One region of the Aeromicrobium sp. Sec7.5 genome, then DNA from elsewhere that is predicted to be linked to it. Evidence: predicted binding sites of a transcription regulator. Region 1 holds the regulator's gene; the other holds the start of a gene.
What was found. The regulator HrcA, encoded in region 1, represses chaperone genes, less so after heat shock. The targets are predictions, from matches to a motif close to TTGGCACTCGNNNNNNNCGAGTGCCAA.

Region 1 (4,206 bases):
GACGTCATGCTCCGCACCCGCCTGCGCACCGGCCTCGACCCGCGTGGCCTCCCGTCACACACCCACCTGGTCGCCTCCGGACTCCTGGAGCCGGTCGAGGATCGTCTGGTCCTGACGAGAAAGGGCCGCCTCCTCGCCGACCACGTCGTCCGCGAGCTGACCTGACCCACCAGATGTGTGCAGGAGCTCGGCTCGTTCGGTGGCTCAGAGCCGAGCTCGCGCAGACATCTGGAGGGGCTCGGGCTACGCCGGGCCGTCGGCGGTGACGAAGTCGATGAGCTGCTCGACCTGGCCGAGGAAGACCGGCTCGAGGTCGGTCCAGGTGCTCACGCTGCCGAGGATCTTCTTCCAGGCGCGGGCGATGTCGGCCTGCTCGGCGTGCGGCCAGCCGAGCGCCTCGCAGATGCCGTGCTTCCACTCGACGCCGCGGGGGATGACCGGCCAGGCGTCGAGCCCGAGGCGCTTCGGCTTCACCGTCTGCCACACGTCGACGTAGGGATGGCCGACGACCAGCACGTGCGGCTCTTTCGAGAGCGTCTGCGCGATGCGCCACTCCTTGGAGCCGGTGACGAGGTGGTCGACGAGGATGCCGAGCCGGCGGCCGGGACCGGGGTCGAAGGCGTCGACCTCGCCCTTGAGGTCGTCGATGCCACCGAGGTACTCCACGGCCACGCCGACGTGGCGCAGGTCGTCGCCCCACACCTTCTCGACGAGCTCGGCGTCGTGGCGGCCCTCGACCCAGATGCGGCTCGGCTGGGCGACCTTGGCCCGCTCACGGGGGCCGGCCACGGATCCGGAGGCCGTGCGGCGCGGCGCGGCGGCTGCCACGACGGGTGGGCGCAGCGTGACGGGCTTGCCGTCGACCCAGTACCCCGGGCCGAGTGTGAAGCTGCGGCGCTTCAGGCGGCGGTCCTCGAGCACGACCATGCCCATCTGGGCGTCGATCGTGACGACCTCGCCGACGAATCCGCTCGTGACGTCCTCGACGACCAGCCCCAGCTCGACGGGCAGGTCGGTCGACCGTCCCTTGGGCGGGCGCTTCCAGTCGCCCGACAGGACGTCCTGCCCGTACCGGTCAGACATGGTCGTGCCCGGTGCCGTCGCCCGTGCCGCCGGGCCCGGTGTATCCCGGGTGGAGCAGGCCGAGCAGGCGTTGGTGGAACTCGGCGAGGTCCTCGCGCGCGACCTCGCCGGTCGAGGACAGAACGGTCGTGCCGGGACCGGTGAGCCCGATCGCGAGGTCGACCGCGACGGGCCAGCTCGGGGGCACCTCGCCCGCGGGCTCGCTCACGAGGTCGCCGAGCAGCACCGTGTCGGCATCGGGCACCACGACCACGAGCTCGCCGCCGAGCGGACCGCCGCCGAGGTGCACGACCTCGACGAAGCGGTCCCCGAGGTCGACCGCCCAGACCGAGCTGAGCGAGCCGCCGCGCGACTCGTGCGCGACCCACGTGCCGTCGTCCAGGGTGACCCGGCGGGACCGGTAGGTGAGGGCGCGGTCGCGCCCGGGCACCACGATCGTGTCCGCGGTGCGCGCGATCTGCCTCATGGCCTGAAGTCCATCACGCTAGACTGGCAAACCAGCACCGAGAGTGCCAGCGACGCGCCGAAGGGGGAGGTCCCATGTCCGACGACCGTCGCCTCGACGTCCTGCGGGCCATCGTCGAGGACTACGTCGCCACGCAGGAGCCCGTCGGTTCGCGCGCCCTGGTCGAGCGCCACCACCTCGGGGTGTCGTCGGCCACGATCCGGGGCGACATGAAGGTCCTCGAGGACGAGGGCTACCTGACCCAGCCGCACACCTCGGCCGGACGCATCCCCACCGACAAGGGCTACCGGATGTTCGTCGACCGCCTGGCCACGGTCAAGGCGTTGTCGCCGGCCGAGCGTCGCGCGATCGAGCGCTTCCTGTCGGAGTCGGTCGACGTCGACGACATCGTGCAGCGCAGCGTGCGTGTGCTCGCCCAGCTCACGAGCCAGGTCGCGGTCGTCCAGTACCCCAGCCTCACCCGCTCGACGGTCCGTCACGTCGAGCTCGTGGCCCTTGACGGGCACCGCGTGCTCGTCGTCGTCATCACGAGCTCGGGCCGCGTCGAGCAGCGCACCGTCGATCTCCCGTCGCCGCTCGGCGACCGACTGCTGGCCGACCTGCGCGCCCGGATCCTGCCGGTCGTCCTCGGCGTGCGCCTGTCCGACGCCGCCGTCAAGGTCGCCGACCTCATCCCGGCGTTCGAGCCCGAGGACCAGCCGGTCGTGGCCACGGTCGTCGCCACGCTCGCGCAGACCTTCTCCGACGAGCGGTCCGACGCCCGCATCGTCGTGGGCGGCACCTCCAACCTCGCCCGGTTCGGCGCCGATTTCGACACCACGGTCGGCCCCGTGCTCGAGGCTCTCGAGGAGCAGGTCGTGCTGCTCAAGCTCCTCGGCGAGGCGTCCGGCGGCGTCACGGTCCGCATCGGCGGCGAGACCGGCCTCGACACCCTCGCCGGCACCGCCGTGGTGGCGTCGGCCTACGGTGGAGACGGCAGCCGCGCGACCCTCGGCACCGTGGGCCCGACCCGCATGGACTACCCCGGCACGATCGCCACCGTCGCGGCCGTGGCCCGCTACGTCGGCCGCATGCTCGACGACGCCTGACGGCCCTCCCGACCCTGTACCGAACTCCCAGCCCGAAAGCACCTCATGGCCTCCGACTACTACGCGCTGCTCGGCGTGGACCGCTCTGCGACCCCCGAGGAGATCAAGAAGGCGTACCGGCGTCTCGCGCGCCAGCTGCACCCCGACGTCAACGACGCGCCGGACGCGTCCGAGCGCTTCAAGGAGGTCTCGCAGGCCTATGAGGTGCTGTCGGACCCGCAGAAGCGCCAGGTCTTCGACCGTGGCGGCGACCCGATGAGCGGCCAGCGCGGTGGCGGCGGCTTCGGCCAGGGCTTCAGCTTCGACGACATCATGGACGCGTTCTTCGGCCAGTCGTCGCAGCGCGGGCCGCGCTCGCGCGTGCAGCGGGGCCAGGACGCCCTGCTGCGGCTCGAGGTCGAGCTCGCCGAGGCCGTCTTCGGCGTCACGCAGGAGCTCAAGGTCGACACCGCGGTCGTGTGCGAGGTGTGTGACGGCAGCGGCGCCGAGGAGGGCTCGCAGCCCGTCACGTGCGGAACCTGCCACGGCCAGGGCGCGATCCAGCACGTGCAGCGCTCGTTGCTCGGCGACATCCGCACCGCCCGCCCGTGCCCCACGTGCCACGGCTTCGGCTCGGTCATCCCCGACCCCTGCCGCGCCTGCGACGGCGAGGGTCGCGTGCGCTCGCGTCGCAACCTCACGCTCACGATCCCGGCGGGGGTCGACCACGGCACCCGCATCCAGCTCACCGGCGAGGGCGAGATCGGCCCCGGTGGCGGCCCGGCCGGTGACCTCTACGTCGAGATCCAGGTGCGTCGTCACCCCGTCTACTCGCGGACGGGTGACCACCTCGAGTGCCACGTCACGCTGCCCATGACGGCGGCCGCCCTCGGCACGACGCTCGACCTGCCGTCGCTGCGGGCCGACCTCGAGGAGCACGAGGGCCCGGACGCGATCACGGTCGACGTCGAGGTCGGCACCCAGTCCGGCGAGGTCGTCGTGGTGCGGGGCGAGGGCGTGCCCCGGCTGCGCGGCATCGGCGCGGGCGACCTGCGGGTCACGGTCGTCGTCGAGACGCCCGACAAGCTCGACGACGAGCAGCGCGAGCTGCTGCAGCAGCTCGCCACGCTGCGCGGCGAGGAACGGCCGGAGGCCCGGCTCGGTGCCACGCACCGCAGCGTGTTCGGTCGCATCAAGAGCGCCTTCCGCGCCGCCGGCGAGTGACCTCGTCCCCGGTGCGGTAGGACTGGACCATGAGTGACGACTGCCTGTTCTGCAAGATCGTCGAGGGTGAGGTCCCGGCCGACGTCGTGGGCGAGACCGAGCACACGATCGCCTTCCGCGACATCAACCCCCAGGCGCCGACCCACGTCCTGGTGATCCCCAAGCGGCACGAGCCGGACGTCGCGAGCCTTGCCGCGGCCGACCCGGAGGCCACCGTCGACCTCATCACCCACACGCGTCGGATCGCCGACGAGCTGGGCACCGGCTCGTACCGGCTGGTCTTCAACACCGGCGCCGACGCCTTCCAGACGGTCTTCCACTGCCACGGGCACGTGCTGTCGGGTCGCTCGCTCACCTGGCCCCCGG
Region 2 (4,206 bases), on a different contig from region 1:
CACGGTGGCCACGAGGGTCCCGGGGAACCCCTGGTCGCCGTCGGGACTCGTCAGGCGCAGCACCACGCGGTCGTCGTCGCGCTCGGCGACCTGCCAGGTCCGCCGGGGGAAGCCGTCGCCGCCGCCGTGCAGCGTGGACGGCGGCTCGTTGGCGTCGAGCCGGTGCGTGACCCCGTCGATCGTGACCGTCGCTCCTGCGATGCGGTTGGCGTACCGACCGACGACGACCCCGCAGTAGGGCGCATCGGCGGCGAGCCGCTCGGCCGGCGTCCGTGACACCAGCAGGTTCGCGCCGGTGCCCGGGGCGGGCACCCACGCGTCGACCGCGGCCCCACGGTCGAGCACCGAGAGTCGGGCACCTGCGGGACTGGTCAGCTCGAGACGCTCCACTCCCGTGACGCTACTCCCCCGGACGGTCGACGAGCGCGGCGAGCGCGGGAGGCGCCTGCCGGCAGTAGGAGTCGGTCAGCAGCTCGGCGACCTCCCCGAGGTCGACCGGGTGCTGCGGGTCGTCGAGCACCAGGCCCACCGCGTCGGACCCCCACCCGCCGACGCGGAACCGGGGGCCACCCAGGTGCACGAAGGCCGCGACCTCGTCGGGATCGGCCCGGAACGTGACCCGCAGGAGCTGGTCCTCGCCGCCGAACACGTGGGCGACCGTGGCACTGCGGACGCGCCACCGCGTGCCGGCCCAGGCCTTCTCCGCCCGGCACTCCGGGAACCGCGACAGGACGGCGTCGAACCGCGCGACCCACTCCGGCGGGACCTCTGACCGTGCCACGGCTCCACCCTGCCAGCGAGCACCGACAGCGAGCACTGAAAGCCCGGAAGCGGTGAGCCAGCACCCACTCCCGTTCCCCGCGCTGGCCGAGCGGTGAGCCAGCAACCTTCGGGTGCCGGCCGCCCCGATGCGGTTGCCTGCGCACCGCCCGCGGCGGGGCGGGGACGCGAAGGGGCCCCGGACCGTGTGGTCCGGGGCCCCTCGCTTCGTTCCGTCAGCTGCGTGGGCTCAGAAGCCCATGCCGCCCATGTCGCCCATGTCGGGCGCGCCACCGGCAGCGCCGGCCGGCTCGGGCTTGTCGGCCACGACGGCCTCGGTGGTGAGGAACAGCGCCGCGATGGACGCCGCGTTCTGCAGCGCCGAGCGCGTCACCTTGGCCGGGTCGATGATGCCCGCGGCCAGGAGGTCGACGTACTCGCCCGTGGCCGCGTTGAGGCCGTGGCCCGGCTCCAGGTTGGCGACCTTCTCGGCGACGACGCCGCCCTCGAGACCGGCGTTGACCGCGATCTGCTTGAGCGGGGCCGACGACGCCTTGCGGACGATGTTGGCGCCCGTGGCCTCGTCACCCTCGAGGTCGAGCTTCTCGAACGCGAGCTTGGTGGCCTGGACGAGTGCCACGCCGCCTCCGGCGACGATGCCCTCCTCGACGGCAGCCTTGGCGTTGCGCACGGCGTCCTCGATGCGGTGCTTGCGCTCCTTGAGCTCAACCTCCGTGGCCGCGCCGACCTTGATGACGGCCACGCCGCCGGCCAGCTTCGCGAGGCGCTCCTGCAGCTTCTCGCGGTCGTAGTCGGAGTCCGAGTTCTCGATCTCGGCGCGGATCTGGCTGACCCGACCGGCGATCTGCGTCTCGTCGCCGCCACCCTCGACGATGGTGGTCTCGTCCTTGGTGGTGACGACCTTGCGCGCCGTGCCGAGCAGCGAGATGTCGGCGTTCTCGAGCTTGAGGCCGACCTCCTCGCTGATGACCTCGCCACCGGTGAGGATCGCGATGTCGGTGAGCATCGCCTTGCGGCGGTCACCGAAGCCGGGGGCCTTGACGGCGACCGACTTGAAGGTGCCGCGCATCTTGTTGACGATCAGCGTCGCGAGGGCCTCGCCCTCGACGTCCTCGGCGATGATGACGAGCGGCTTGCTCGACTGCATGACCTTCTCGAGGACCGGCACGAGGTCCTTGATCGAGGTGATCTTGCTGTTGACGATCAGGATGTACGGATCCTCGAGGACCGTCTCCATGCGCTCGGGGTCGGTCACGAAGTAGCCCGACAGGTGACCCTTGTCGAACCGCATGCCCTCGGTGAGCTCCAGGTCGAGGCCGAACGTGTTCGACTCCTCGACCGTGATGACGCCCTCCTTGCCGACCTTGTCCATGGCCTCGGCGATGATGTCGCCGACCGTGGTGTCGGCGGCCGAGATGGACGCGGTGGAGGCGATCTGCTCCTTGGTCTCGACGTCGACGGCCATCGCGAGCAGCTGCTCGCTGACGGCGGCCACGGCAGCCTCGATGCCCTTCTTCAGGCCCATCGGGTTGGCGCCGGCGGCGACGTTGCGCAGGCCCTCGCGCACGAGCGCCTGGGCCAGGACGGTGGCGGTGGTGGTGCCGTCGCCCGCGACGTCGTCGGTCTTCTTGGCGACCTCCTTGACGAGCTCGGCGCCGATCTTCTCGTAGGGATCCTCGAGCTCGATCTCCTTGGCGATGGAGACGCCGTCGTTGGTGATCGTGGGGGCGCCCCACTTCTTCTCCAGGACGACGTTGCGACCCTTCGGGCCGAGCGTGACCTTGACGGCGTCGGCGAGCTGGTTCATACCGCGCTCGAGGCCGCGCCGGGCTTCCTCGTTGAATGCAATGGACTTGGCCATGGTGCTGTCTCTCCGCGTCAGTTGCGTGGAATGGGATCGGTCGGGGGTGCCCGCGACGGACGGTCGGCGCCGACCGGGGAACCCTGCTCCCCCGCCGGATCGACCTCACCGGTCCGACCGATGGGTTCTGGCACTCTCAGCGTACGAGTGCCAGTGTCGAAGTTAGCACTCGCCCATGGCGAGTGCAAAGAGGTGGGGGCTGTGCTCGTCTCGCCGCCCAGGGCCCGGCACCCCTGCCGGACGTCAGACGCTGAAGAGCAGCCAGAGGCCCGTGAACGTGAACGCGATCATGACGAACAGCATCGCGAGCTGGCCCGTCAGACGGTGACTGCGCGGCAGCACCACGAGCGCACGGTCGTGGGCGGCCAGCACCGCGACGATGTGGCCGACCACCACGGCCGTGACCTTGAGCGACGCGAGCAGCTCGGGGTCGCGCGACAGCACGTACGAGGCGCTCAGCTCACCGAACGGCTCCCACCCGCGACCGAACGGGTCGAGCAGCAGGATCAGGGTCTCCTGGCCCTTCTCGACCAGGTACGTCGCGTAGTGGGCCACGATGTAGCCGACCACGATCGGCACGAGCGTGTGGGCGAGGTCGCCCGGCAGCGCGCGGCGCTGCATCCGGGACACGCCCCCGGTGGCCGCTGCGGCGGCGGCGAACAGCCCGCCCGCGACGAGGCAGAACCCCACCAGCGCGGCCGTCTGCTCGAGGTCGCCGACGTCGCGGCGCTGCCAGAACGGCGAGGCCGAGAACGAGTCGAACGCGGTGGAGCCGAGGAGGACCCCCAGCACGCCGACGAGGCCGGGAGCCACCGGCACCTGCGTCAGGCTCCGCATCGGGTTGTGCAGGCGCCACCGACCGTCGAGGACGAACGGCGACAGCCGGGCGACGATCGCGCTGTAGACGTCGAACGGATCGGCGCGGTCGAACCACGTCGGTCCCACGAGGACACCTCCGACGACCATCGCCGCCACGTAGACGCCGACCCACCAGCGCACCGCCTCCACGCTCCCGGGGTCGGGCGAGGCGAGCTCGAGCCACACGAAGGCCAGCAGACCGAACGCCGCCGGCCAGTAGCCCAGCCGGGCGGGCCAGGCCACGAACCCCCCCGGCCGGCCGGCGAGGCGACCCACGACCGCCTGGATCGTGCGCCACGGCGACAGGTCGCGCCAGACGTGGCCGAAGGCCAGCGCCAACGGCACGAGCCCGACCCAGACCAAGACGTACACCGCCCCGAGGCCACCGTTGGAGGCGTCGGCCGGGCCGGCGAACAGGGCCGTCAGCACCCAGGCGGTGAGCAGCAGACCGAGGACGGCCAGCCAGGGCCGACGTGGCGGAGGCCCCGCCGCGGGGCCGTCGGCCTGGAGCCGTGGCTCCTTCCAGGCGAGCGCCAGGACGGCGAACGAGATGGTGAGGGCCCAGGACGCGCCGATGATGGCCGTCGTGAACGGGATCGGCAGGTCGGTCGCCCCACCGATGCCGTGGGCCGGCAGGACCAGGGTGAACGGGGTCACGAGACGACGAGCTGCACGATGACCGCATCGCTGTGGTGCGACTCCACCGC

Region 2: the regulator HrcA is predicted to act here: its motif matches at 2,804-2,830, upstream of groL (chaperonin GroEL).

Annotation. Positions count from the first base shown of each region.
Region 1 is NZ_JBAJIJ010000001.1:2,048,093-2,052,298, reverse strand. It holds gene hemW (radical SAM family heme chaperone HemW) at 1-165, shown strand, start outside; gene V6S66_RS10305 (DUF3097 domain-containing protein) at 244-1,083, opposite strand; gene V6S66_RS10300 (hypothetical protein) at 1,076-1,549, opposite strand; gene hrcA (heat-inducible transcriptional repressor HrcA) at 1,624-2,637, shown strand; gene dnaJ (molecular chaperone DnaJ) at 2,683-3,840, shown strand; gene V6S66_RS10285 (histidine triad nucleotide-binding protein) at 3,870-4,206, shown strand, end outside.
Region 2 is NZ_JBAJIJ010000002.1:79,870-84,075, forward strand. It holds gene V6S66_RS13655 (aldose epimerase family protein) at 1-390, opposite strand, end outside; gene V6S66_RS13660 (MmcQ/YjbR family DNA-binding protein) at 401-781, opposite strand; gene groL (chaperonin GroEL) at 1,010-2,641, opposite strand; gene V6S66_RS13670 (hypothetical protein) at 2,885-4,156, opposite strand; gene V6S66_RS13675 (hypothetical protein) at 4,153-4,206, opposite strand, start outside.